4 regions of the Oricola indica genome follow, and region 4 is predicted to be linked to each of the others. Evidence: predicted binding sites of a transcription regulator. Region 4 holds the regulator's gene; each other region holds the start of a gene.
The links. Region 4 encodes PhoB, which activates phosphate uptake and scavenging genes when phosphate is short. Its sites were predicted from a motif close to TGTCATNNANCTGTCAT; they were not measured.
Positions count from the first base shown of each region.

Region 1: ACQK2M_RS10735 (UDP-2,3-diacylglucosamine diphosphatase) is a predicted target of PhoB. The motif match lies at 3,736-3,752, and genes of this name have one in related genera.
Region 2: ACQK2M_RS13440 (inorganic phosphate transporter) is a predicted target of PhoB. The motif match lies at 3,888-3,904, and genes of this name have one in related genera.
Region 3: ppk2 (polyphosphate kinase 2) is a predicted target of PhoB. The motif match lies at 5,296-5,312, and genes of this name have one in related genera.

Region 1 covers NZ_OZ245747.1:2,125,709-2,132,824, forward strand. The annotation lists gene ACQK2M_RS10720 (GDSL-type esterase/lipase family protein) at 1-354, opposite strand, end outside; gene ACQK2M_RS10725 (DUF1801 domain-containing protein) at 455-883, opposite strand; gene ACQK2M_RS10730 (cation-transporting P-type ATPase) at 855-3,581, opposite strand; gene ACQK2M_RS10735 (UDP-2,3-diacylglucosamine diphosphatase) at 3,775-4,623, shown strand; gene ACQK2M_RS10740 (DUF3419 family protein) at 4,650-5,873, shown strand; gene ACQK2M_RS10745 (class I SAM-dependent methyltransferase) at 5,890-6,564, shown strand; gene ACQK2M_RS10750 (dienelactone hydrolase family protein) at 6,634-7,116, shown strand, end outside.
Region 2 covers NZ_OZ245747.1:2,683,114-2,690,229, reverse strand. The annotation lists gene ACQK2M_RS13470 (DUF2157 domain-containing protein) at 1-283, opposite strand, end outside; gene ACQK2M_RS13465 (DUF1127 domain-containing protein) at 480-626, shown strand; gene ACQK2M_RS13460 (DUF1127 domain-containing protein) at 945-1,091, shown strand; gene trmFO (methylenetetrahydrofolate--tRNA-(uracil(54)-C(5))-methyltransferase (FADH(2)-oxidizing) TrmFO) at 1,276-2,691, shown strand; gene ACQK2M_RS13450 (NUDIX hydrolase) at 2,821-3,243, shown strand; gene ACQK2M_RS13445 (NUDIX hydrolase) at 3,319-3,816, shown strand; gene ACQK2M_RS13440 (inorganic phosphate transporter) at 3,930-5,450, shown strand; gene ACQK2M_RS13435 (HAD family hydrolase) at 5,470-6,174, shown strand; gene ACQK2M_RS13430 (sterol desaturase family protein) at 6,178-7,116, opposite strand, start outside.
Region 3 covers NZ_OZ245747.1:1,786,197-1,793,312, reverse strand. The annotation lists gene ACQK2M_RS09145 (hypothetical protein) at 714-1,451, shown strand; gene ACQK2M_RS09140 (hypothetical protein) at 1,619-1,945, shown strand; gene ACQK2M_RS09135 (glutamine amidotransferase) at 1,984-2,715, opposite strand; gene ACQK2M_RS09130 (TIGR01244 family sulfur transferase) at 2,944-3,384, shown strand; gene ACQK2M_RS09125 (isocitrate lyase) at 3,565-5,160, shown strand; gene ppk2 (polyphosphate kinase 2) at 5,382-6,299, shown strand; gene ACQK2M_RS09115 (diacylglycerol/lipid kinase family protein) at 6,302-7,116, opposite strand, start outside.
Region 4 covers NZ_OZ245747.1:4,587,752-4,594,867, reverse strand. The annotation lists gene ACQK2M_RS22750 (substrate-binding domain-containing protein) at 1-372, shown strand, start outside; gene pstC (phosphate ABC transporter permease subunit PstC) at 463-1,935, shown strand; gene pstA (phosphate ABC transporter permease PstA) at 1,935-3,275, shown strand; gene pstB (phosphate ABC transporter ATP-binding protein PstB) at 3,296-4,105, shown strand; gene phoU (phosphate signaling complex protein PhoU) at 4,162-4,881, shown strand; gene phoB (phosphate regulon transcriptional regulator PhoB) at 4,899-5,591, shown strand; gene ACQK2M_RS22720 (GcrA family cell cycle regulator) at 5,661-6,215, opposite strand; gene ACQK2M_RS22715 (aspartate aminotransferase family protein) at 6,555-7,116, shown strand, end outside.

The DNA of each region.
Region 1 (7,116 bases), 2.5 Mb from region 4:
GTTGCGCTGGTCGGCGGGCATGGCCGGCGGTTCCGGCGATGGGCTGACGGCGTGAAGGTCGTCTCCGAATGCGCCGGTGAAGCGAAAAAGCGCGGCAAAGACGTGATCGTTCGCCATCTGCCGGCGATAGCCGCCCCAGGCCGCGCGCCGGGTTCTCTGCATGTCGGTGATCGAATCTCCGAGCGGCAGGACCGTTTTTCGCGGCCCGGATTTTCCGCTTTCTACAAGGTCGCGCAGCGCTTCCGGGACCGGGGGCAGGTCGGGCGCATCAGCGGCATGAGATGGCAGGGCGCATAAGGACAGCACCGCCAGGATGGCGGCGGTCATTCCGGTGGTGATGGAGCATGCGGGCATCGAAACCTGCCGTTTGACGCGGGGCGATCGTGGAACGGCGGTCACCATGCACCGGTGTGCCTTTATCCTTCGTTGATGGCGTGGCGCTGGGGCGGCCTGTCTATGACGGGCTGACCGGCCATCGTGTTGCGAGGTCATCGAGACCGGCGCGGATCAACGCCTCGAGAACCGATTCATCGATGTCGGCCAGCTTGTTGATATACAGGCATGATTTGCCGAGCTTGTGCTTGCCGAGGCGGGCGAGGATGTCGCCGAAATCTGCGTAACCCGGCATGATGTAGACGACGAGGCTGGTCTTGCGCGGGCTGAAGCCGGTGGCGAGGAAATCGCCCTCTCTCCCGCTGTCATAGACATAGTGATATGCGCCATATCCGATTATCGACGGTCCCCAGAGGCGGGGCTGCCAGCCGGTGACGCGCCGGAACAGACGATCGAGCGCCAACGCATCGTCGCGTTTGCGGGCCGGCTCGACCCCGGCGAGAATATCCGCAACGCTTGCCTCAGTCGGTCTGGTCTTGTTTTCCGTCATTGTGGGCACGGGCCCTCCCGGCGATGCTTAGCCGAAGCTGTTTCTCCACCTCGATAATGGCGAACAATAGCACGCCGATCCCGACAACGAGGACCCCGTCGAAGAACGGCACTGCTTCTGTTGCAAAGATGCGCTGCAACGGGCCGAGATAGGTCATCGCGAACTGGGCGGCGGTGACGGTGACCACCGTGCCCCAGACGAAGCGCGTGCCTTTTACGGCCTGCCATGTGAGCGAGGTTCCGTAGATGTTGCGGATGAAGAACAGATAGGCGATTTCCATCACGACCAGCGTGTTGAGCGCGATGGTGCGGGCCAGTTCGATCGAGTGGCCCCGGTCGATCGCGTAGGCGTAGATGCCGAAGACACCGGCGAAGAACAGGCCCGAGACGAGCACGATCTGCCATGCCATCTGGCCGGTCAGCAGCGGTTCGTCGCGCGGGCGCGGTGGCCGGCGCATGGTGTTTTCCTCCGTCGGCTCGAAGGCGAGCGCCATGCCGAGGGTGATCGCCGTGATAAGGTTGACCCAGAGAATCTGGACAGGCGTGATCGGCAGCGTCATGCCGAAAAGCAGGGCGACGACGATGGTGATTGCTTCGCCGGCATTGGTCGGCAGGGTCCAGCTGATCACCTTCTTGATGTTGTCGTAGACAGTCCGGCCCTCGCGCACGGCGGCGACGATGGATGCGAAATTGTCGTCGGCGAGCACCAGTTCGGCCGCTTCCTTGGCGGCTTCGCTGCCCTTGCGGCCCATGGCGATGCCGGCATCGGCGCGTTTCAGCGCCGGCGCGTCGTTGACGCCATCTCCCGTCATCGCAACCGTGATGCCCTTGGACTGAAGCGCCATGACGAGCCGCAATTTGTGCTCGGGCGTGGTGCGCGCGAAGATATCCACGGAGGAAACCGCAGCGGCGAGGTCCGCATCGTCCATTTCGTCCAGTTGTCGGCCGGTCAGGACATCGTCGGGGTTTTCGAGCCCGATCAGCCTTCCGATCGCCGCGGCCGTTCCTGCATGGTCGCCGGTGATCATCTTGACCCGGATTCCGGCTCGCCGGCATTCGGCCACGGCCTCGATCGATTCCGTGCGTGGCGGGTCGATCAGGCCGACCAGACCGACAAGGACGAGGCCTCCTTCGACATCGGCGAAGCCGACGGCGGTCTGTTCCCGCTCGACCTCCCGCGTCGCGATCGCGAGGACCCGCTGGCCCTGTGCGGCCATGTTGTCGGCGGTTTCGGTCCAGTAAGCCTCGTCGAGCGCTTCTCCGTTCCCCGATGCGCCACGCTGTTCGGCGCACATGGCAAGCACCTGTTCCGGCGCACCCTTGACGAAGATGTCGGCATGGCCGGGATGATCGTGGTGCAGGGTCGCCATGAATTTGTGGCGTGAATCGAAGGGTATCTGGTCGGTGCGGGTGCGTGCCGACAGCTCCCTGCGGACGTCGACACCCACCTTGCCGGCGAGCGCCAGCAGGGCACCCTCCATCGGATCGCCCTCGACGGTCCAGAAACCCTCGCGGCTGTGCAGGGACGCGTCGTTGCAGGACGCGGCAGCGCGGGCCAGTTCGGCGAGGTGCAGGTGGTCGCGTCCGTTGACGCGGTTGTCGGCGAGCCAGACTGATCCTTCAGGGTCGTAGCCGCTGCCGTCGAAGGAGAAGAAGTGGCCGGTCACCGCGACGGAGGCGACCATCATCTCATTTCGGGTCAGCGTGCCGGTCTTGTCCGTGCAAATGACGGATACGGAGCCGAGCGTCTCGATCGCCGGAAGCCGGCGCACGATGGCATTGCGCCGGGCCATCGCCTGGACACCGACGGCAAGCGTGATCGTCAGTACGGCAGGTAGGCCTTCCGGGATGGCTGCGACCGACAGGCCGACCACGGCCATGAACATCTCGGTGAATTCGTAATGCTCGACGAAGTAGCCGAAAGCGAGCAGGACGGCAGCGATCAGCAGGATCAGGAGCGTCAGCCATTTGGCGAAGACGTTCATCTGGCGCACCAGCGGTGTCGTCAGAACCTCTACCGTGGCGAGCAGGCTGCTGATACGGCCGATCTCCGTCGCGGCGCCGGTCGAGACCACGAGGCCGCGACCCTGACCCGCGGTCACCATCGTGCCGCTATAGGCCATCGAGGAGCGGTCGCCGAGCGCGGCGTCCTGCGCAACGGGAGCGGTGGACTTGTCCGAGGGAACGGATTCGCCTGTGAGAATCGCCTCCTGGATTTGCAGGCCGCTGGCGCGTATCAGCCGCAGGTCGGCAGGCACCTTGTCGCCGGCTTCCAGCAGCACGATGTCGCCCGGCACGAGCTCTTCGGCCGGGATGCTCTTGCGCTCGCCGTCGCGCAGAACGGCGGCGTGCGGCGCGAGCATGCCGCGTATGGACTCCATCGCCTTCTCGGCCCGGCCTTCCTGGATGAAGCCGATCACCGCATTGGCGATCACGACCGCGAGGATCACCGCCATGTCCACGAAGTGCTGCATCGCCATGGTGATGACGGCAGAGCCGATCAGCACGTAGATCAGGATGTTGTGGAAGTGGGCGAGGAAACGCAGCACCACGTTCTGTCTCGGCGGTTGAGGCAGGCGATTGGGGCCGTGCGTTTCCAGGCGAGCGGCGGCCTCGGCGGACTCCAGCCCGCCTGCCGATGACTCGAGCGTCTCCAGGCAGGCATCGATGTCGGCCGCATGGCAGTCTGTCGTCGTCACGTGGCGTCTCCGCTTTGGGGTCGAAGATTACCCGCCCGGGCCGTTGCCGTCACCCGAAGCGGCGCGTCGGTCATGCTTAAAGTCATATCGTGGCGGGCGTGCGTGCGAAACAGGGCGTCTTCTGCGACCAGACAGCACAGGCTTGCGACCCGGCTGTCACATGCCTGACACGCGACTCTGGAATTGGGATTTCATGCAGACGCACGAGCCCGACGACATGGTCCAGGAAAAGCGATTCCGCACTCTCTTTCTGTCCGATATCCATCTCGGCACGCGTGGATGCCGGGCTGACATGCTGCTCGATTTCCTGCGCGAATACGATGCCGAGCGGATCTACCTAGTCGGTGACATCTTCGACGGCTGGCGGCTGAAGCGCGGCTGGTACTGGCCGCAGGCGCATAATGACGTGGTGCAGAAGCTTCTGCGCAAGGCGCGCAAGGGCGCCGAGATCATCTATGTGCCGGGCAATCACGACGAGATCATGCGGCATTATCTCGGCACGCATTTCGGCGGCATCGAGGTCAGGGACCGCGATATTCACGAGACCGCCGACGGCAAGAAGCTGCTCATCATCCATGGCGACCAGTTCGATATGGTCGTCGTCAACGCCAGATGGCTCGCCCATGTCGGTGACGCGGCCTATACGGTCGCGCTGGCGGTGAACTTCTGGTTCAACTGGCTGCGCAGACTCTGGGGCGGGCAGTACTGGTCGCTTTCCAAATGGGCCAAGCTGCGCGTCAAGCAGGCGGTCAATTTCATCGGAGCCTATGAGTCGATCCTCGTCGCGGAAGCGGCGAAATCCGATGTCGATGGCGTGGTTTGCGGCCACATCCACCATGCCGCGCTGACCGAGATGAATGGCATTCGCTACGTCAATACCGGCGACTGGGTCGAAAGCTGCACGGCGATCACCGAGGATTTCGACGGCACGCTGCGGCTGGTCGACTGGTCTGCGATCGTGCGCGAGCGCAGTCGGCCGAAACTGCAAACCGCATTGCCGGCACCGGCGGAAAAGGCCAAGCCGCAAAAAACCGCGGCCTGAGCGTCCCAACAGGAAAGCAAGACACGATGAGCGATGCGCTAACCGTCAAGGAACAACTTGGCGCCGCCGTTCACCAGAACGCGGCCCTGTCGAAGACGGGACTTCTGGAACGCATTTTTTCCAATGCCTTCAATGGCCTCGTCTATCCACAGATCTGGGAGGACCCGGAGGTGGACATGGCGGCGCTGGACATCCAGTCGGACCATCATCTCGTCTGCATCGCGTCGGGCGGCTGCAATTTGATGAGCTACCTGACCGCCGGGCCGGCGTCGATCACGGCGGTGGACCTGTCGCCGGCGCATGTCGCGCTCAATCGCATGAAGCTGGCGGCTGCGCGGACACTGCCGGATCATCGCCAGTTCTACTCGCTGTTCGGCCATGCCAATCGGAAGGGCAATTCGGAATTGTTCGACCGGCTTGTGGCGCCGCTCTGCGATACGGCGACAGTCGACTACTGGAATGCGCGGCGCGGTCTTGCCGGCCGTCGCATCGACATGTTCGAGCGCGGCTTTTACCGGTATGGCATGCTTGGGCGGTTCATCGGCATGGCGCATGTCCTGGCGCGGCTCTCAGGTGTCGATCTGCGCTCCTATCTGCAATGCCGGTCGATGGAAGAGCAGGCGGCCTGGTTCGAGGCCAATCTGGCGCCGGTGTTCGACACGCGGATCGTCAAGTGGCTCGCCGGGAACAAGGCGACCCTGATCGGCCTCGGCATTCCGCCGCAGCAATATGATGCGCTGGCCGGGGCTGCCGGCGGCGACATGCTGGCTGTGTTGAAGGAACGGACGCGGGCGCTGTTCTGCGACTTTCCTTTGTCGGAAAACTATTTTGCCTGGCAGGCGGTCAATCGCGCCTATGGCGAGAACGGGCCGGTGCCGCCCTATCTGAAAGCCGGGAATTTCGCCGCGCTGAAGCAGCATGCCGAGCGCGCGACGATCGAGAACCGCTCGCTGACCGACCTCCTCGCAGAAATGCCGGCGGGCTCGAAACACGGCTACTCGCTGCTCGACGCGGTCGACTGGATGACGGATCGGCAGTTGAACGATCTGTGGTCGCAGATCACCCGCACGGCGGCGCCGGGCGCACGCGTGATTTTCCGTACCGCCGGTCTTCCGACCATCCTGCCGGGCCGTGTCGACGACCGGGTTCTCGGTCGCTGGACCTACCATGCGGAGCAATCCGCCACATGGACCCGCGCGGACCGCTCCGCCATTTACGGCGGTTTCCATCTCTATACGCTCGACGGTTAGGCGGATGGCGCAGGCGATGCGGAACGTGCAAGTGGAAACGCCGTCGCAGACGCATGGCGGACTGATGGATGCGATCTATCGCCGACAACGCCATGTCTACGATTTGACGCGCAAATACTATCTGCTCGGCCGCGACCGGCTTCTCGACGATCTCGACGCGGGCGAGGGAATGACGGTTCTGGAATCGGCCTGCGGCACGGGCCGCAATCTGATCGTCGCCGCGAAGCGATATCCGAATGCGCGATTCTACGGCTTCGATATTTCAGCGGAAATGCTCAAGCAGGCGCGCCGAAATATCGAGAAGGCGGGTCTCGTCGAGCGCATTGTTCTGTCGCAGGGCGACGCGACCGATTTCGATCCGCGAGCGATGTTCGGCATCGCCTCCTTCGACCGCGTTTTCATCTCTTATGCGCTGTCGATGATCCCGCCATGGCGGGCGGCGGTTTCGGAGGCCTTGGCGCATATGGCGCCCGGCGGAAGCCTTCACGTGGTCGACTTCGGCGGACAAGACCGTTTGCCCCATTGGTTCCGTGCAGCGCTCGTCGCCTGGCTGTCAAAGTTCCATGTCGAACCGCGCAGCGACCTGGAGCAGGTGTTGCGCGAAGCGGCAGTCGGATGCGGCGGTACGCTCGACTTCGAATCCCTTCATCGCGACTATGCCCGCTACGGCGTGATCCGGCTGCCGGCCTGAGCTTGCTGCTGGACCGGACCGCCAGCTTGCCCTATCAGGACATCGGCGAGCCGTAAGCGAGGAAGAAACATGCCGTCCATCACCCTGACAGCGTCCGATGAATTCGAACTGGGCGCCTATCGCGCCGATCCCGCGAGCGTGCCGCTTGGCGGGATAGTCGTCATCCAGGAGATTTTCGGCGTCAATTCGCATATCCGGTCGGTTTGCGACCGCCTCGCCGAGGCGGGCTATGCGGCAATCGCCCCGGCGCTCTTCGACCGTGTCGAGCGTGATTTCGAATCCGGCTATTCGCCCGAGGAAGTCGAGCGCGCGCGCGGCTTCCTGAAATCTCCCGACTGGGACGCATTCCTTCTCGATATCGAGGCGGCGCGGGTCGCGCTTGCCGGGGCGGGCGAGACGGGCATTGTCGGTTTCTGTCTCGGCGGATCGCTGGCCTATCTTGCCGCTGCCCGGCTGGACGGTTTTTCGGCGGCTGTCGGTTTCTACGGCGGGCGGATCGCCGATTTCGCCGACGAAGCGCCACGCTGCCCGGTGCAATTGCATTACGGCTCC
Region 2 (7,116 bases), 1.9 Mb from region 4:
ATCCGAACGCGACGATCGCCATCACGCCGGACACCCGGACGAGCCTCGGAACGTATTCCCAGTTCGCTGCAACAAAAATCAGCACCGCGGCCGCGATGGAGATCGCGGCAAAGAACGCGACGACCTGGAAGAATGAGAAACGCCGCGCCGATCTGGTGGCGTGCGAGCCCCGCACACGCGCCATTCCGGCGCCAATGTCGTCGCGAAGTCGCGTCGCGGTCTCGGCATCGACCACGCCACGCTTTTCCCAGTCCTCGATCTGTCTTTCGATCAGCGTCGCCACAGCACGAAAAGTCCTGTTTTTCAGATGTTTATCACCATGGTGACGTTTTACCAAGCACCCCGAAACACAGCTATTTCATGCAATGCACAAAACGCATGGGTGCTATGCAATTTCATCGCTTATTTTTTCAGCACGAAGTGCCTATCTACGCGCCATTGCAAGAACAAGAACAGATCATCACGACAAGGACAAGACCATGAACTTCGTACGCTCTTTCTCCGAATGGCGCCGCTACCGTGCAACCTGCACCGAGCTCAACAAGCTGACGGCCCGCGAACTGAACGACCTCGGCATCAACCGTGGCGATATCCCGTTCGTCGCGCGCAAAGTCACCCGCGCCTGAGGCATACCACCGAATTCCGTCAGGCCTTCTTTCTCCCGGGCCATGACGGCGCAGGACGCGCGACCCGATCTCCTCCCTCCAGGGGTCGCCGCTCCGAATAAAAGCCACCCGCTGCCGGTTACCGGCGGCGGGTGTTTTTTTGACGGTGCGAAGCGGGCCGCGCAGAATGGTCCATTCGCCATGCTTTGTGCATTGCACAATATGCATAGCTGCGTTGCAGCATCGACGCTTATCAAATCGGTTAGAATGACTATCTTGGGGTCACAACAACAAAAACAAAAACACGAACGACCCCAAGCCCACGAAGTGGATAAGAAAATGAACCTCGTACGCTCTTTCAACGAATGGCGCCGCTACCGCGAGACCAGCCTTGAATTGAAACGCCTCTCCGGCCGCGAGCTGGAGGACATCGGTTTCGCCCGCGGCGATATCGCCAGCGTCGCCCGCCGCGCAGCCCGCGCCTAAGACGAAAACAGTTTCCGTCAGGGTCTATCCTCCTCCCAGACCTTGTCGGTTAAAGGAGCGCAATCCTATCCTCCTCCCAGGATTGTTGCTCCGAAAGTAAGACACCCGCCGCACCTCCTCCCGCGGCGGGTGTTTTTCATTTCTTGAAGCGTCATCCGCGACGCGTTATCTCCTCGCCATGACAATGCGTCCCATTCATATCGTCGGCGGCGGTCTCGCCGGCTCCGAAGCCGCCTGGCAGATTGCCGCGCGCGGCATTCCGGTCATCCTCCACGAGATGCGTGGCGTGCGCGGCACCGAGGCGCACAAGACAGACGGCCTCGCCGAACTGGTCTGCTCCAACTCCTTTCGCTCCGACGATTCCGAATACAATGCCGTCGGCCTGATCCATGCCGAGATGCGCATGGCGAATTCCCTCATCATGCGTTGCGCCGATGCCAATCAGGTGCCGGCCGGCAGCGCGCTCGCTGTCGATCGGGACGGGTTCTCGGATGCGGTAACCGCGGCCATCGCGGCAAACCCGCTGATTACGGTCGTGCGCGAGGAGATCACCGGCCTCCCGCCTGCCGACTGGGATCTCGCCATCATCGCCACCGGACCGCTGACGGCGCCCGGCCTTGCCGATGCCATCGCAGCCGAAACCGATTCGGATGCCCTCGCCTTCTTCGATGCGATCGCGCCGATCGTCTATTTCGATTCCATCGACATGGACACGGCCTGGTTCCAGTCGCGCTACGACAAGGTCGGCCCGGGCGGTACAGGTAAGGACTACATCAACTGCCCGATGGATCGCGATCAATACGAAGCCTTCATCGATGCGCTGATCGCCGGCGACAAGACCGAATTCCGCGAATGGGAAGGCACGCCCTATTTCGACGGTTGCCTGCCGATCGAGATCATGGCCGAGCGCGGACGCGAGACGCTGCGCCATGGGCCGATGAAGCCGATGGGCCTGACCAACGCGCACAAACCAGACGAAAAGCCTTATGCCGTCGTGCAGCTTCGCCAGGACAACGCGCTCGGCACGCTCTACAATATGGTCGGGTTTCAAACCAAGCTCCGCTACGGCGCGCAATCCGAGATACTCCGGATGATTCCGGCGCTGGAAAACGCCGAATTCGCCCGTCTCGGCGGCCTGCACCGAAACACCTACCTCAACTCCCCGGTACTGTTGGCCGGAGACCTGCAGCTGAAGAGCCGCAAGGGCTTGCGCTTTGCCGGCCAGATCACCGGTTGCGAGGGGTATGTGGAATCGGCCGCCATTGGCCTTCTTGCCGGGCGTTTCGCAGCCGCGGACAGGCTGGGCGAACCCGTTCTCCCGCCGCCCGCAACCACCGCTTTCGGCGCGCTCCTCAACCACATCACCGGCGGTCACATCGTTTCCGACGACGAGAAGAAGCGCTCCTTCCAGCCCATGAACGTGAATTTCGGGCTGTTTCCGCCGCCGGACGCGGGCGCGATGAAGAAGCCCGAAGGCCATGAGGGACGTTGGCGCGGCAAGGACAAGGCACTGGCGAAGAAACGCGCCATCACCGAGCGCGCAAAGCGCGATGCCGCGCAATGGCTGGAAGATTTCCGGCCGCGCGAAGCCGCAGAGTAAAAAACTCACTTTTCCTGTTTCTTCGGGGTTTTCGGGGTTCCGTTTTGGCGGCCCCCGTTCCTATACTTCCCCATGAGCAACAACGACGGACCCCGCATCCGTCGACGGCAACGCCAGCATTTCCAGATCATGAGAGCGCTGAGCTCGGCACCGAAGGTGCAGCACGGCGCCCTGCCATGGCGATACGTCGACGGCACAATCGAAGTCATGCTGGTCACGAGCCGGGATACCGGTCGCTGGGTCATCCCCAAGGGCTGGCCGCATGACGGCATGTCGTCTGCCCGGTCCGCCGCACAGGAAGCCTTCGAGGAAGCCGGCATAACCGGCGCAATCACAAAGAAGACGATCGGACGGTTTCACTACCTGAAGTTCATGGGCGACTCCGACGCGATCGACTGCATCGTCCACGTTCACGCGCTTGAGGTCGAGGAAGAGCTTTCCAGCTGGCCCGAAAAGAACCAGCGCACGCGGCGCTGGTTTCTGCGCCCCGAGGCTGCCGATCTCGTCGACGAACCTGAACTGCGCGACGTCATCCTGAACTTCACGCCGTAATCCCGAACGCTCTTGCCGCAGACCGCGCGAAGCGACTACACGTCGTGTTCACTCCCAAACGAATCCCCGGACGGTATGCAGGAAGAATCGAAAAAGCGATCCATTCTCAGGCGCGCCACCGAAGTGCTGAACATTCCGGCGCTCATGGCGATACCGCCGCGCGTCCAGTATGGCGCGCTGCCGTGGCGCATGCGTGATGGAACGCTGGAGGTCCTGCTCCTGACGAGCCGCGGCACCGGCCGCTGGGTTATCCCGAAAGGCTGGCCGCACGACGCGCTGTCATCGGCACAGTCGGCCGCGCAGGAAGCCTGGGAGGAGGCCGGCATCAAGGGTCCGATCACGGCCGAACCGGTCGGCTCCTATCACTACGAGAAGATCCGCGACGAGGGCAGCGCGGTCGATTGTATCGTCTATGTTCACGCGCTGGAGGTTCGCGAAAACCTCGACGACTGGCCGGAAAAGAAGCAACGCGACCTGAAATGGTTCGCCCGCGACGAGGCGGCGCATTCGGTCGCGGAGCCGCAACTGCGCGACCTGATCCTCTCCTTTCTGCCTCCGCTCCCCTATTCCTGATGTAATCCACGATTTTCTGGCCGTGATCAGCAATCCTGGCGGAGCTTTGCCCGTTCGCCGATTGTGGAAACCGTCATCGAACTGTTACATCGAGGCTCCCGAAAGGCCTTTGCATGTCTGTCCGATCTCGTCTGCGCAAGAAAGAAACCCTCGACAAGGATCTCGACAAGATCGTCCGATTCGAGGAAGCCGCCGGTCATGTCTCGCGCGGATTGGCCGGCCCCGGTCTCAGCCTCCTTTTCATCGCGGCAGCGGCGCTGTTTGCCGCCGTCTATGTCTCCGGCGAGCATAACAGCGTCATCATCATTATCGCCGCCATGCTCGGCGGCTACATGGCGCTCAACATTGGTGCCAACGATGTCGCCAACAATGTCGGCCCCGCGGTGGGATCGCGCGCCCTGTCGATGGTCGGCGCGCTTGCGATCGCGGCCGTCTTCGAGAGCGCGGGCGCCCTGATCGCCGGCGGTGATGTCGTTGGCACGATTTCCAAGGGCATCGTCGATCCGGCCACGGTCTCCGACACCGGAACATTCATCTGGGCCATGATGGCCGCCCTGATCTCCTCGGCGCTCTGGGTCAATCTGGCAACCGTTCTCGGCGCCCCCGTCTCCACGACGCATTCCGTCGTCGGCGGCGTCATGGGCGCGGGGATCGCGGCGGCAGGTTTTTCCGCCGTCAACTGGCCGACCATGGGCGCGATCGCCGCAAGCTGGGTGATCTCGCCGGTCCTTGGTGGGGTCATAGGCGCGGCCTTCCTCGCCTTTATCAAGATCAAGATCATCTACCAGGACGACAAGATCGCTGCATCGCGGCGCTGGGTTCCGGTTCTCCTCGGCGTCATGGCCGCCGCCTTCTCGGCCTATCTCGCCATGAAGGGCCTGAAGAAGATCATCCACCTCGACGGTTTCGTCATCATTGCGATCGGCGTGGGCTTCGGCATCGCGACCTACGCGCTGACCAAGCCGGTGATCCGCCGCCAGTCAGAAGGCATGGAAAATCGCAACCAGTCGGTGCGCCACCTGTTCTCCATTCCGTTGATCTGCTCAGCAGCACTGCTGTCCTTCGCCCATGGCGCCAATGACGTCGCCAACGCCGTCGGCCCCCTCGCCGCGGTTGTCCACACCGCCGAGGCCGGCGAAGTGTTGGCCAAAGTCTCCATTCCGTGGTGGGTCATGCTGATCGGCGCGATGGGCATTTCGATCGGCCTCGTGCTGTTCGGGCCGAAGCTGATCCGCATGGTCGGCGAACAGATCACCAAGCTCAACCCGATGCGCGCCTATTGCGTCGCGCTGTCCGCGGCCGTCACGGTCATCATCGCGTCCTGGCTCGGTCTTCCGGTCTCCTCTACCCACATCGCGGTCGGTGCGGTCTTCGGCGTCGGCTTCTTCCGCGAATGGTACACCTCCAAGTCGAAGCGCCGGCGCGCCTACATGTCCCGCAAGCTCGGTAATGTCCGGCCGAACGGAGAGCCGCGTCCGCGCCCCACCTCCGTCTCGCAGCCCGAGGAAGCACGCCGGCGCATGCTGGTACGCCGGGCTCATTTCACGACCATCGTGGCGGCCTGGGTCATCACCGTGCCGGCCGCAGCCTTGTTGTCCGCCGTGATCTTCCTTTTGCTGGATGCGGCCTTCTAGGGCGGCTATATCGCCATTCATGCGCACCCTCACCACGATCGCCTTCGACGCCGACGACACGCTCTGGCATAACGAGCGCTTCTTTCAGGATAGCCAGCGGCGGTTCGCGGAGCTCCTGAGCGCCTTCGCCGACGAAGCAATGGTCGAAGCCGAACTGATTTCGGCCGAACGGCGCAATGTCGGCTTCTACGGTTTCGGCGTGAAGGGTTTCACGCTCTCGATGCTGGAAACGGCGACGACGCTGGCCGGAGACGACCTGCCCCCGTCGGTCATCCGCGAGATCCTCGATCTCGGCAAGGCGATGCTGGAACACCCGGTCGAATTGCTGCCCGGCGTGGTCGATGCGCTTCGGCGTCTCGGAGACGATTACACCCTGCTGGTCGTCACCAAGGGCGACCTGTTCGACCAGGAGCGCAAGTTGGTGCAATCCGGCCTTGCCGACCATTTCGCCCATGTCGAGATCGTCTCCGACAAGACGCCGGACACCTATCGTCGCGTCTTCGACCGGCACGGCCACGGTCCGCAACGCGCGATGATGGTTGGCAACTCGCTGAAATCTGATGTCCTGCCGGCGCTGGAGGCCGGAAGCTGGGCGGTGCATGTGCCGCACGAACTGACCTGGGCGCTGGAACATGCCGAGGAACCCGCCGGTCATCCCCGCTATCGCAAGGCCAGTGCCCTGTCCGCCCTGCCTTCCCTGATTTCGGAAATTATCAACGCGTAAGGCCTATTCGCCCGGGACAAGCGCGTCCTTGCTTGGTTCCAGCGCCTCTGCGCCCGGCAAACCCGGCATACCGGCCTGGTCGGGATGCAGACGCACATAGTCCGCCTTCAGGTCTTCCGAGCCCTTCCGGCTGCCGTCATGGCTCCAGCCCGGCGGCATGAACAGATAGCCGAGCCGCTGGCGCATTGTCAGGCCGGGCTGAAACGCGTCGCGCAACATGTTGACCCATTCGTGGAACGCCACTTTGAACGGGTTGAACGTGCCGATGTTCTTGACGATGCCATAGCGCGGCATGTCCTCGTCCAGTTCCTCGACGAAGGAGCCGAACATGCGGTCCCAGATGATCAGCGTACCGGCATAGTTCGAATCGAGGTAACGCGGATTGGTCGCGTGATGGACCCGGTGATGCGACGGTGTATTGAAAATCAGTTCGATAGGCTTCCACATCTTGCCTATCGCTTCGGTGTGGATCCAGAACTGGTAGACGAGGTTGAGACCGCCGACGAAGGCGATCATCAGCGGATGAAACCCGATCAGCACTAGCGGGATCCGCAGCACGAACATGCCGGTAAAGGTGCTCGTCCAACTTTGGCGCAGCGCCGTCGACAGGTTGTAGTGCTGCGAGGAATGATGATTGACATGCTCGGCCCACACCCAGCGCGAGCGATGCGCGATACGGTGGTACCAGTAGTAGCGAAGGTCATCGAGCAGGAAGCAAAGCGCCACCGCCCACCAGGAAAAGCCGAAATCATAGACCCGGAACTGCCAGACCCACATCAAAACGCTAAAGGCGACGAAGCCGAGCAACAGGCCGGAAACGACATTACCCGTTCCCATCAGAAGGGAGGTCAGCGTGTCGCGCGTCTCGAACCCGGCCTTGCGCTCCGCATGGGTGAGTTTCAGATAGGCGAGTTCGGCCAGGATCGCGATGATGAAGAAGGG
Region 3 (7,116 bases), 2.8 Mb from region 4:
AGTATCATCTGTTCTGCTGGTTTCGGCAGTTACCTTCAATCCGGCCATTGCGAGCGCCGATTCAAGCCTCATACTCGTCCAGGCGCAAAGCAATACCCAGATCATCAATGGAAATTCGGCGAGTCAGCGCAGCGGAGGTGCTTCAAATACCTTCAAGGCAGGTCGGGTCGGCACGAAACGGGTCTGCTGCACGAACTATGACCACGTAAACAAATACTCCGGATGTGCGACATTCCACGCAGACCAGTGCCCCAATTACGCGCGTTTCACACCGGCGCCAGAGTAATCGGCTCTGTCGCGAATTGTCGTGCGGGCCTGAACCGCAAAACCGAAACGGGGGCTCCTGGATCGGAGCCCTCAAAGAAGCCCGAAATCACGCAAACCCGGCAAGACTTATCCACCGCCCCGCAACCGCCCCCTACCCTTGCGCCACAATCGCCGCTCAAACCCAAACTTTCCACCGGCCCGCAGCCATCGACCGCAACTGCGCCGCGCTCCTCCGCGCCGATACAGCGCCACACGCTGGCTGAAGGGTGACGGCGAGCAGCGATGCTCACGTCCTCCCTCCCCCTTGTGGGGAGGGATACAGGGTGGGGGTCGTCGCGAAGCGACACACAAAGATCCTTCGTGAAAACAGCGCCTTATAAGGAAAGCGCAGGACGACGCGCCAACGTCTCATCCACCGCCCCACCACCTCCCCCTACCCTTGCGCCATGACCGCCGCGCAAGCCCACACTTTCGACTGGCCCGGAGCCATAGCCCGCAACCGCGATGCGCTCCTGCGCATCGTCGCGGTGCTGTTCATCTATGCCGGGCTGGACGAGGGCGGCGCGGACGAGATGCCGCGCCGGGTCTGGCGCAGGATCATCCGGCTGTTGCGCCCGGCCGAGGCCGCCGCCCGCCGGCTGATCGTCATCGCGTCGCGCGGCATCGAGGTTCCGCCCCCGAAACCCCGCGCGCAAAAAGCGCCCGCGCCCGTCACGCGGGCAACCGGCTGCGTGACCGTTCTCGAAAATGTCGATTTCGGTCTTGCCCGCGCGAGACGGGCCGAACCTGCCGCCAGGCCCGGAAAACCTGCGCCCGCCATTCCCGCCTTTCCGTTGACCGATCCGCCCCGCCGCTTCGATGCGCGGGGCTGGCACGGCCTGCGCCCCTTCCCGCAGGACGGGTTCATGCTTGCCGACCCGAACGAGGAGGTGAGCGCCCGCACGCTCTGCCGCCGCCTTCAGGCGCTGAAACGCGCGCTGGACGATATCGACGGCCACGCGAAGCGCCTCGCTCGCCGGCGCGCCCGCCGCGATGCCGGCCTGCGCGGTCCCTGGCACCGCCCGTTTCTGCGGCGCGGCCTTCCGCCCGGCCATCGCAAGCGGCCGGCAAACGAGGCCGACGATATCCTGCGCGAATGCCATGCGCTGGCGTGTCAGGCGGCGATGCCGCTGAACACGTCGTGACCGGGTGTGCGCCCGTGACAAAGACGGCAAGGCGCTTGCGGCCGGAACAACCGGCGCGCGGGGACGATCGCGCGCGCCCTGCCCTTCTTCCTTACCGATTTGTAACTGGGCCTGCCGCGATTCCGCCCCTATCGTGCCATGATCCGAAACGCATCCGGAGGTCTCCCATGCGCTTCTACCTGCTCGTTCTGGCCGTCGCCGTGGCCGGCATTGCTGCGAATTCCGCGCTGGCGCGGCAACCGTTGAAGAACGATCCGCACCGCCCGGTCGAAAAGATCGCCGCCGATCTGGACATCGCGCCCGGCCAGTTCGTCGCCTGCTTTTCCAATGTGAACCCGGCCCCGCAAGGCTCCCGCGCGTCCGGGGCGCGCGAAACCGCCAACAAGGCGATCCTGCTTCCCTGCCTCCAGGCCGCCAATCCCGCGATCTCCAACACCCGCCTCGATGCGGTGATGGACAAATACCGGCCCGAGGGCCGCGTCGCGGGGAAGTGAAGGGCTGGTGCAACTCAAGTTGCTATGGAAAAAAGGCACTAGCCGTAGCGTTCGACGAAATTCCTGAGAATGCGCGCGCCCGCCTGCGGGTCGCCCCGCCGCGCCGCCGCCGTCAGATGCTCCGCGTCGCCGGGGTCGAAATAGCCCTTCTCGCGATAGATGCGGATGCGCAGCGCGAAGACCTCGCCATCGGCTTCCGGGTGGAACTGCGTCGCATAGACGTTCTCGCCGAAGCGGATCATCTGGAACGGACAGGCATCGCCCGCCACCAGATGCACACAGCCCTCCGGCAGGTCCTGCACCGCTTCCTTGTGGCCGACAAAGGCGTCGAACGGCCCGTCGATCCCGAAAAGCAGCGGATCGGCCCGCCCGGCCTCGGTCGCCGTCGCGCGCACCACCGAAACCGGCTCGCCGAAGCGGTCCTTCGAGACGCGGCCGCCCAGGTGATGCGCCAGGATGCCGATGCCGTAGCAGCAGCCGAGAAACGGCACGTCGCCCCCGGTGATCGCCGGCATCAGGCTCATCACCTCGTCCTCGATGTGCTTTTCCAGCGGGCTCTTGTCCTCCGGCGCGTCGGACACGCAACCCGGCCCGCCGCCGACGATCACGCCGGCATAATCGGCAAGGTCGATCGCCGGCAGTTCCTCGCGCTCCAGCCGAATGCGCCGCGCGCGATCCTCGCTCAGCCCGCCCTTGTCCAGGATGGCGCGAAACTCGTCGTCGGAGGCCTCCGCCTCGGGGCGCAATTGCAGGATCAGGAACGGTTTCATGGGGCCCGCCTTGGAAGGAACGCCGCGTTTAATGAGCCAATCGCCCGCCTGCGTCAAACGCGCATGCGGATTCGCTTTTCACCGAACGCCGCGCCCGCGCAAAGGAATTCCTCCGCGCACCGCCAATTGAGCTTCGCCATCTTATCCACCGGCCTCGGCGAGAGCGATAATGGCGCCAGCCCGGATTGCGTCCGGCACCGGGCGGTTCGAACGGGAAAGGCGGCCCGCATGGCCAGGATCGCACAGCTTGAAGACAACGTCTTCGTCGCCGCGCAGCTCACGGCGGACGATTTCGCGGACATCGCCGCGCGCGGCATCCGCACCATCGTCAACAACCGCCCCGACGGCGAGGCCAACGACCAGTTGCCAAGCGAGGAAGCCGAAGTCGCCGCATTGCGCTACGGCCTCGTCTATCGCCACCTGCCCGTGACCAATCACGACGTCACCGAGGATGAGCCCGTCGCCGCGCAGGCGAAGGCGCTGCGCGATCTTCCCGGCCCGATCCTGTTCTATTGCCGCTCCGGCAATCGCTCCACCATCCTGTGGGCGCAGGCCTCCGCCGCCCGCCTCGGCACCGACACGGTTCTGCAGAGCGCCGCGCAGGCCGGCTACCAGCTCGAGGAACTGCGCGAGTTCATCGACGACCACGCGGCCTCCATCGCCGCCTGACAGACGCCGGATTGACACGCCCCGTCTTGTAAATTTTTTACAATTTTACTGCCCGTTACACCGCGCCGCAACATTTCGACACGAATTGCGGCGCTGTTTTGCGCGATTTTCGTGACTCTCGCCCATCTCCGCTGCATTGCGACATGACAGATTTTTACAAATCGACGAGAGGAACCCGAAATGTCATACACCCAGGATATCCAGGAAGCTCGTAATCTGATCGCCGATCGCGGCAACAGCTGGGACGCCATCGATGCCGAGGCGGTCGCCCGCATGCGCGCCCAGAACAAGTTCAAGACCGGCCTCGACATCGCCCGCTACACGGCGAAGATCATGCGCGAGGACATGGCGGCCTACGATGCAGATCCGGCTAATTACACCCAGTCGCTGGGCTGCTGGCACGGTTTCATCGGGCAGCAGAAGATGATCTCCATCAAGAAGCATTTCGGCTCCACCAAGCGCCGCTATCTCTACCTGTCCGGCTGGATGGTCGCCGCGCTGCGTTCCGATTTCGGCCCGCTGCCGGACCAGTCCATGCATGAAAAGACCTCCGTGCCCGCGCTGATCGAGGAACTCTACACCTTCCTGCGCCAGGCGGATTCACGCGAGCTCAACCTGCTCTTCCGCGACCTCGATGCCGCCCGCGATGCCGGCGACGCCAACAAGGCGGCCGAGATCCAGCACAGAATTGACAATCACGAGACCCACATCGTGCCGATCATCGCCGATATCGATGCCGGCTTCGGCAATGCCGAGGCCACCTACCTGCTCGCCAAGAAGATGATCGAGGCTGGCGCCTGCGCGCTGCAGATCGAAAACCAGGTGTCCGACGAGAAGCAGTGCGGCCACCAGGACGGCAAGGTCACCGTTCCCCACGAGGACTTCCTCGCCAAGGTCCGCGCCTGCCGCTACGCCTTCCTCGAACTTGGCGTCGATGACGGCGTCATCGTCACGCGGACCGATTCTCTCGGTGCGGGCCTGACCAAGCAGATCGCCTATTCCAGCGAAGCCGGCGATCTCGGCGACCAGTATAACGCCTTCCTCGACTGCGAGGAGATTTCGGCCGACGAGCTCCGCTCCTCCGATGTCGTCATCAAGCGCGACGGCAAGCTGCTGCGCCCGAAGCGCCTGCCCTCCAACCTGTTCCAGTTCCGGCCCGGAACCGGCGAGGACCGCTGCGTGCTCGATTCGATCACCTCGCTGCAGAACGGCGCGGACCTGATCTGGATCGAGACCGAGAAGCCGCATATCGGCCAGATCGGCGGCATGATGAACCGCATCCGCGAAGTCGTCCCGAACGCCAAGCTGGTCTACAACAACTCGCCGTCCTTCAACTGGACCCTGAACTTCCGCCAGCAGGTCTACGATGCCTGGGAGGCCGAGGGCCGCGACGTGTCCGCTTACGACCGCGCGACGCTGATGAGCGCCGCCTATGACGGGTCGGAACTGGCCGCCGAAGCCGACGAGCGCATCCGCACCTTCCAGCGCGACGCGGCGCGTGATGCCGGCATCTTCCACCACCTCATCACCCTGCCGACCTACCACACGGCCGCCCTGTCGACCGACAATCTGGCAAAGGAGTATTTCGGCGAGGAGGGCATGCTCGGCTACGTCAAGAACGTCCAGCGCGCCGAGATCCGCCAGGGCATCGCCTGCGTCAAGCACCAGAACATGGCCGGCTCCGACATCGGCGACGACCACAAGGAGTGGTTCGCGGGCGAAGCGGCGCTCAAGGCCAGCGGCAAGGACAACACCATGAACCAGTTCGCCGCCTGACCCGGCGATCCTTGGAGGAGGAGAAAAGGCGGGCTTCGGCCCGCCTTTTTACGTCAAGACCGGAGAAGCACCCTCATCGCAAGGGCCGGCTGCCGCCAAATATCCACCGCGCGATGGATTGGCGTAAGGTGCGTGTGTCACAAAAGCTTCAAACAGCGCAGCCAAGGAATGTCGGCACGCCCGGCGCCGGGACAGATCAAAAGGACAAGGATGCAATGACGATGGATACGGGTCAGCACGACGATGTTCAGGATTGGCTGGAGGCGGAACTAGCGGACACGCTCGATGAAGATTTCGAGCTGGAGATTTCCGAGCCCGCATTATCGATGGAACTGCGCAAGATCTACAACAAGGCGCATCCCACGCAGATCGACCGCAGGGTCTATTTCCGCGAGCTGATCCGCCTGCAATCCGAACTGATCAAGCTGCAGGACTGGGTTGCCTATAGCGGCGAGCGCATCGTCGTGCTGTTCGAGGGCCGCGATTCCGCCGGCAAGGGTGGCGTCATCAAGCGCATCACCCAGCGTCTCAATCCGCGCATCTGCCGCGTCGTCGCCCTGCCCGCGCCGACCGATCGCGAAAAAACGCAGTGGTATTTCCAGCGCTATGTCCCGCATCTGCCGGCTGCCGGCGAGATCGTTCTGTTCGATCGTTCCTGGTACAACCGCGCCGGGGTCGAGCGGGTCATGGGCTTCGCAAACCCGGACCAGGTTGAACAGTTTTTCGACGACGTTCCCGAATTCGAACGCATGCTGGTGCGAAACGGCACCCGCCTCGTCAAATACTGGTTCTCCATCACCGACGAGGAACAGCAGATGCGCTTCCTCATGCGCATCCACGATCCGATGAAGCAGTGGAAACTGTCGCCAATGGACCTTCAGTCGCGCGTGCGCTGGGAGCAATACACCAAGGCCAAGGAGGAGATGTTCGCGCGCACCAACATTCCCGAAGCCCCGTGGTACATCGTCGAGGGCAACGACAAGAAGCGCGCGCGCCTCAACTGCATCGACCACCTGTTGAACCTGATTCCCTACGAACCTGTACCGCACGACGATATCGAACTGCCGGAACGCGTGTTCAATCCGGAATACGAACGCGCCGTGCTGCCGCCGGAACTCTACGTGCCGAGCAAGTACTGATCCTACTGACCGCGCACGGCATCGGCCTCGCGCGGCATGATCACATTGAGCCCGCCCGGCGCGATCCGCACCTCGACCGGGCTGCTCATCTTGACGAGTTCGCCGTCGATTGCGGCCTTCACCGTACGCCTTCGCGTCAGTCGAAGATGCGTCGCCGTGAAAACCTCCATCTGCGGCATGCCCGCCCAGGTGCCGACCGGTATCCGGGCCGCTATCGCCGCCAGCTCCGCCGGCTTGCGCGCATGAGCGATATAGACGCCGAGCTCGCCGGTATCGACACGGTCGGCATAGGGCAGATGCCCTTCCCCGTAAGGATTGTTTGAAATGGCCAACACGGACGTCACGATGGCGCGCCCAGATTCATCACCATTCTCCATCCGGATCCGTACCCGCGGAGGACGCAGGATCGCCCCCGAGAGCGACCGCATGCCGCCAATCAGCTTGCCGAGGCGGGAGCCGAATTTCTGGCGGTCGCGTTCCTCGATCATCTCCGGATGCAACCCGAGCGAGAATTCGTGGATGAAGGGACGATCATTCGCGAAGGCGATATCGACCGCTTTCGGTTCGCCGGCCGCAAGCGCTGCGATCGCGGGTTCGATGTCGAGCGGAATGCCGAGCGAACGCGCGAACAGGTTCATGTTGCCACCGGGCAGGATAGCGAGCGCCTTGTCCGTCTTGTGGATGATGCCGGCTGCCGCCGAGATCGTACCGTCACCGCCGCCCGCCATCACGGCATCGGTATTTTTCGCCTCGCAGGCTTCGGTCAACGCCTCGCCCATCTCCGCTCCATGGTGGAAGCCGATCGAGATGGAGTGGC
Region 4 (7,116 bases):
GGCAAGTCGGTCGACATCGACGGCGACTACACCGAGACCCTGGCTCGCATCGACGCGAATCCGGACGGCATCGGCGTGTTCGGCTTGGCCTTCTACGAAAACAACACCGACAAGCTCAAGGTCGCGACCATGTCCAGCATCGCGCCTTCGACGGAAACCATCGCTTCGGGCGAATACCCGGTTTCGCGTCCGCTGTTCTTCTACATCAAGAAGGCACATATCGGCGTGATCCCCGGTCTGAAGGAATACGCCCAGTTCTTCGTCTCCGACGAGATCGCCGGCCCGAATGGCCCGCTGGCCAATTACGGCCTCGTTTCCGACCCGGAACTTGCCGAGACCCAGGCAATGGTTGCTGACGAAAACACCATGTAATCAGGCTTCGGTCTGATCACGAGGCGGTCCGGTATACGGGCCGCCTCTCACTTCCTGAAATACTGACGGCTAGCTTTTAGGGGACGCGCAATGCCTGTGCTTTGGATCGTCATAATTATTTTGGCGATGGCCGCGATCGGCTACGTCATGGGGCGCCAAAGAGCGCTGGCCAGCGCAGGTGGCGATCCGCGGAATCTGCATTCGCTTCCCAGCTATTACGGCTCCAGCGTTGCCATCTTCACGATGGTGTTCTCGTTTCTCGTCCTTATCGTCTGGCTGATCGTTCAGCCTATCGTCATAGAAAACCAGGTGGCGGCCAATATTCCGCCCGAAATGGTCCGGGAGGGCAGCACGCTCGGCCTTATGATGTCGGACGTGCGTCGCGTCGCCGACGGCCTCGATCAGGCCGTGTCGCAGGGCGCGATGGATCCCGAAGCCGCATCCAACATCCGCGCTGAATTTACCGATGTGCGCGATCGTCTCGGCGCCATCGGTGTGGCCCTTGGCTCCGATGTCGGTCCGGCGGTTCTGCGCGCGGCGCAGCGCTACCGGTCACTGAACGCTACCGGCCACATGTTCATGGCGGTGGTCGTGCTCGGCCTGGCGGCGGCAGGTTTCATCCTGGCCTACCTGCGGTCGCACAAGGATTTTCGCGCCCGAAACGTCGTCGAAACGACAATTCGCTACCTTTTGATCGGTGCGGCCTCGATCGCGATCCTCACGACGATCGGCATCGTTCTCTCGCTGGTCTTCAACACTTGGGAATTCTTCCGGCTCTACTCCTGGACGGAGTTCTTCTTCGGCACGACATGGTCGCCGAGCTTCTCCGGCCGGGGCGGTTCGTCGGAGCTGGGTTTCGTGCCGCTCCTCTGGGGTACGCTTTATATCTCCTTTATCGCGCTGGCGGTATCGGTGCCGATCGGGCTCTTCGCGGCGATCTACCTGTCCGAATATGCCGGCCCGCACATGCGCGCCATCGCCAAGCCGCTGATCGAGGTTCTGGCCGGTATCCCGACCATCGTCTACGGTCTGTTTGCCCTCCTGACGGTCGGCCCGATGCTGCTGAGCGTGTTCGGAGAAGGAGGGCTTGGCTGGATGCAGGCAGGGACCGCCGTCATGACCGCCGGTCTCGTCATGGGCATCATGCTGATCCCCTTCGTGTCGTCCTTGTCGGATGACATCATCAACGCGGTGCCGCAGGCCATGCGCGACGGCTCGCTTGGCCTCGGTGCGACGCATTCCGAAACGGTTCGCCAGGTCATTCTTCCCGCCGCGCTTCCCGGCATCGTCGGCGCCATCCTGCTGGCCGCCTCGCGCGCCATCGGTGAAACGATGATCGTGGTGCTCGGCGCAGGCGCGGCTGCGAAACTGTCGCTCAATCCGTTTGAGGCCATGACCACCGTCACGGCAAAGATCGTCAGCCAGCTCACCGGCGACAGTGACTTTGCCTCGCCCGAGGCCCTCGTGGCCTTCGCCCTCGGCATGACGCTCTTCGTCATCACGCTGGGTCTGAATATTCTCGCCCTTTATATCGTCCGCAAGTACCGGGAGCAGTACGACTGATGACCGACGCGACCGCAGCCACTGGCGCACCCGCCCAAGCCCGCCGCCCGTTTGCGTCACTTCTGACGCTGGACGAGCACACCAAACGCCGCAACGCCACCGAAGCCCGGTTCAAGGCCTATGGCCTGGCCGCGGTCCTCGCCGGCCTTTTCTTCCTGGTCGTGCTGTTCGTTTCGATCATCTCGAACGGCATCCCCGCCTTCACCCGTATGGTCGTGGAGCTCGACTTCACCCTGACGCAGGCGCAGTTCGACGAGGCCGAGAGCCAGCTTCTCAAGACGGGCGCCTATCAGGGCTACTTCGTCGAGGGGTTCGACAAGGCGCTCGAGCAACGCGGTGTCGAGGTGGAGTATGACGCGGCCGTCCTCGATCGTCTGATCGGCAAGGTCGGCGGTATTATGCGCGAGTTCTACGCCGCAAACCCGGACAAGATCGGCGAGGAAGTGGTCTTCGAACTGCCGACCTCCTCACGCGTCGACGGCTATTTCAATGGCCGCCTGAAGCGCGAGGACGTGAGCGACAGCCGTTTCCTTGAGGCCAGCGATCTGGATCTCGCTGACGAATTGTACGAAGCGGGCATCATCAAGAGCGACTTCAACTGGACCTTCATCACTGGCGCCGATTCCGGCGTGGACAACCCGGGCGGCGCTGGTATCGGCGCTTCCGTGGTCGGTTCCTTCTTTATGATGATTGTCGTGCTGGCGCTAAGCCTCCCCATAGGCGTCGCCACCTCGATCTATCTCGAAGAATTCGCACCGAAAAACTGGTTCACCGACCTGATTGAGGTGAATATCTCCAACTTGGCCGCCGTGCCGTCGATTGTATTCGGTATCCTTGGTCTGGCGGTGTTCATCCAGTTCGCGGGTCTGCCGCAGTCTGCGCCACTGGTCGGTGGCCTTGTGCTGACGCTGATGACCTTGCCGACGATCATCATCTCGACCCGAGCCTCGCTGAAAGCGGTGCCGCCGTCGATCCGTGACGCCGCGCTGGGCGTCGGCGCGTCGAAGATGCAATCCGTCTTCCACCATGTGCTTCCGCTCGCCATGCCGGGCATCCTGACGGGAACGATCATCGGACTGGCGCAGGCACTTGGCGAAACCGCGCCGTTGCTGCTGATCGGCATGGTCGGCTTCGTGGCGCGCGGCTACCCGGACAGCTTCCTCACCGGTTTCACCGAGGCCAACTCGGCCATGCCTGCCCAGATTTACACCTGGGCGGCCCGCGCCGATGCGAGTTTCTACGAAAAAGCATGGGGCGGGATCATCGTCCTGTTATTGTTCCTCATGACCATGAACATCATTGCCATCATTCTGCGCCGCCGCTTCGAGCGCCGCTGGTAAGGAGAAAGACCATGAAAACGATGCTGACCGAAGCGGACAACACAGTCGCGACCGTGCCGGCCGCCGGCCCGAAAGACACAAAGATCAAGGCTCGCAAGGTGCAGGTCTATTACGGCGACACCCACGCGATCAAAGATGTCGATGTCGATCTCGAGGACAAGGCCGTCACCGCCTTCATCGGCCCGTCGGGCTGCGGCAAGTCGACCTTCCTGCGCTGCCTGAACAGGATGAACGACACGATCGACGTGGCGCGCGTCGAAGGCGAGATCACGATCGACGACGAGGACATTTACGACAAGAAGGTGGACCCCGTTCAGCTTCGCGCCAAGGTCGGCATGGTGTTCCAGAAGCCGAACCCGTTCCCGAAATCGATCTATGACAATGTTGCCTACGGCCCGCGCATTCACGGGCTCGCAAAGTCCAAGGCCGATCTCGACGTGATCGTCGAGAAATCGCTGCGCCGCGGTGCGATCTGGGACGAGGTCAAGGACCGCCTGACCGCACCCGGCACCGGTCTTTCCGGCGGCCAGCAGCAGCGTCTGTGCATTGCGCGCGCTGTCGCCACCGAACCGGAAGTCCTCCTGATGGACGAACCCTGCTCGGCTCTCGATCCGATTGCGACCGCAAAGGTCGAGGAACTGATCGACGAACTGCGCGAGAGCTACACCATCGTCATCGTAACGCACTCCATGCAGCAGGCAGCCCGCGTGTCGCAGCGCACGGCGATGTTCCACCTCGGAGAGCTCGTCGAGTTTGGTGATACGAAGGAGATCTTCACCAACCCGACCGAAAAACGCACACAGGACTACATCACCGGCCGGTTCGGGTAATTCCCGGCTCGGGTGGTGAAACAGCGATAACGAAACAAGGGAAGGACAGTCCGATGGTGCCAACGAGCCATACGGTGACCGCTTTCGACGAGGACATGAAATTCCTCGCCCACAAGATTGCCGAAATGGGCGGTCTTGCCGAGCGCATGGTGGAAAGCTCCATCCGCGCGCTTATCAAGTCGGACATTCCGCTCGCGCAGAAGGTCATCACCGACGATCTCGTTCTCGACGAGGCCCAGGCGACGCTCGACGACAAGGTCGTGCAGATCATCGCACAGCGCCAGCCCGTCGCCAGCGACCTGCGGGAGGTCTTCTCGACCATTCGTATCGCCAGCGACCTCGAGCGTATCGGCGACCTAGCCAAGAACATCGCCAAACGCGTTGTCGCGATTTCCGAGCGCGGTCATTCCGTCAATCTGGTCCGCGGCATCGACCATATCGGCGATCTCGCCCTGGCCCAGCTCAAGGAAGTGCTCGACGCTTTCGGCTCGCGCTCGGTCACGCGCATCAACATGGTCCGCGACCGCGATGACGAGATCGACGCGATGTACACGTCGCTGTTCCGCGAACTCCTCACCTACATGATGGAGGATCCGCGCAACATCACGACCTGCACGCATCTGCTGTTCTGCGCCAAGAACATCGAGCGCATCGGCGATCACGCCACCAACATCGCGGAATCCGTCTATTACATCGTGACGGGCGAGCATCTGTCCGCCTTTCGCCCGAAAGAAGACAAGACGCACAAAATCGTCGTGGATCAGCCCGACGCTTGATGCATGGGAGCATAGGCATGGGCAATCAGCCAAAGGTGATGGTTGTCGAGGATGAAGAAGCGCTTAGCGTTCTGCTGAAGTACAATCTGGAATCGGAAGGATACCGGGTCGACGCGGAACTGCGCGGCGACGAGGCCGAGATAGCGCTCCGTGAATCCGTGCCCGATCTCTTGATACTCGACTGGATGTTGCCGGGTCTCAGCGGCATCGAATTGTGCCGTCGGCTGCGTGCGCGGCCAGAGACGCAGCGCCTGCCGATCATCATGCTCACCGCGCGCGGCGAGGAAAGCGAGCGTATTCGCGGGCTTTCGACCGGTGCGGACGACTATGTCGTCAAGCCATTCTCGACGCCCGAACTGATGGCGCGGGTCAAGGCCATGTTGCGCCGCGCCCGCCCGGAAATCGTCGCCAGCGTGCTCAAGGTCGGGGAACTCGAACTCGACCGCGAGACCCATCGCGTCTATCGCAACGGGCGCGAGATCAAGCTCGGACCGACGGAATTCCGCCTTCTGGAGTTCTTCCTGCAGGCCCCTGGCCGGGTGTTCTCGCGCGCGCAACTGCTCGATGGCGTGTGGGGCGAGGACATCTATGTCGACGATCGCACCGTTGACGTACATATCGGTCGCCTGCGCAAATCCATCAATATCGGAAAGATGAGGGATCCGATCCGCACGGTTCGCGGGGCAGGCTATTCGCTGGAAGCGGTCTGACGCCCGCCAATTCCGTAACAAAAAGGGCGGCCATTGGCCGCCCTTTTTCTTTTCCTGATGTCCTCTCGCTCAGCGCGAGCGCTTGCGCTCGGATGTCGGCTGGAAGGCGAGTTTCGCGTGGTATTTGCAATAGGGCGAGGATTCCTCGGACTGGTGTCCGCAGAAATGGAAGTCTTCCGACAACGGATCGCCCTGCGGCCACTTGCAGGTGTTCTCATTGAGCTCGACCAGCGTCAGGTTCTTCGAGATCGGAACGACGACGTCCTCGATCGGACGGCGGTCGGCTTCCGCGAAGGCCACTGTGCTGACTTCGTTCTTCATCACCGTCGCGCCGACGGCATGCGTAACCGTCGTGAGGGTGCGTCCGCCGGCACCACCGCCGCCGCCGCCACCGCCGGAATAACCGCCGCCCCGTGGCGTGGAGGCCCGCGGCGCAACGCTGCGCTTGGTCTTGGGTGCGCCCGAGGAAACCGATTTCGCCCGGCCGGACAATTTCAGCCGGTGGACCTTGCCGATCACGGCATTGCGGCTCACGCCGCCGAGTTGTGCGGCGATCTGGCTGGCGCTCAGGCCGTCGGCCCATAGCTTCTTCAACATTTCGACGCGTTCGTCAGTCCAGCTCACTTCCGTCTCTCCATCCAATGACTGTGCGCAGAATCCTTCTCCGTGGCTCGGTTTTTCCAAGAAAAACCGGCACCCGAACGCGAAACTTGGGAGTAAACTCTGCGTGGTTGGCCCCGCTTGAAAGGAAACTACTATGGCCGCTGACTCGCTGACAAGAGTCGCCGGACATCCGTGAATCCGATTTCGCGGTTTTCAACAACTTGCATTTTTTATCTTGCCGACGCCCCCCGGAGACGCGGAATCTCCAGCCCGATTGACGCAAGCGCGGTCTGATCTTAAAACCGGAATGCCGCCGGAACAGGCGGCTTTTTTCGTTTGCACACCATGCGGGGCAATCAAATGACGCAACCATCGCCGCTGTTCGAGACCTATGCGCGGGCCGACATCGCCTTCGATCACGGAGAAGGCTCCTGGATCGTGGACACGCGCGGCGAGCGATATCTCGATTTCGGCGGCGGCATCGCCGTCAGCGCGCTCGGTCATGCGCATCCGCATCTGGTGGAGACACTGCGCGAGCAGGCCGGGAAGCTCTGGCATACCTCCAATCTCTACGAGGTGCCGGAACAGCGCCGGCTCGCCCAGCGCCTCGTCGACGCGACCTTTGCCGACAAGGTCTTTTTCACCAATTCCGGCGCCGAGGCGCTTGAATGCGCCATCAAGACGGCGCGGCGCTATCACTATGCCAAGGGGCATCCCGAGCGCTTCCGCATCATCACCTTCGAGGGCGCCTTTCACGGCCGGACGCTGGCGACCATCGCCGCCGGCGGTCAGCCGAAATATCTCGAGGGCTTCGGTCCCAAGGTCGAAGGTTTCGACCAGGTGCCCTTCGACGACATGGACGCCCTGAAGGCGGCGATCACGGACGAGACCGCGGCGCTGCTCATCGAGCCCGTGCAGGGCG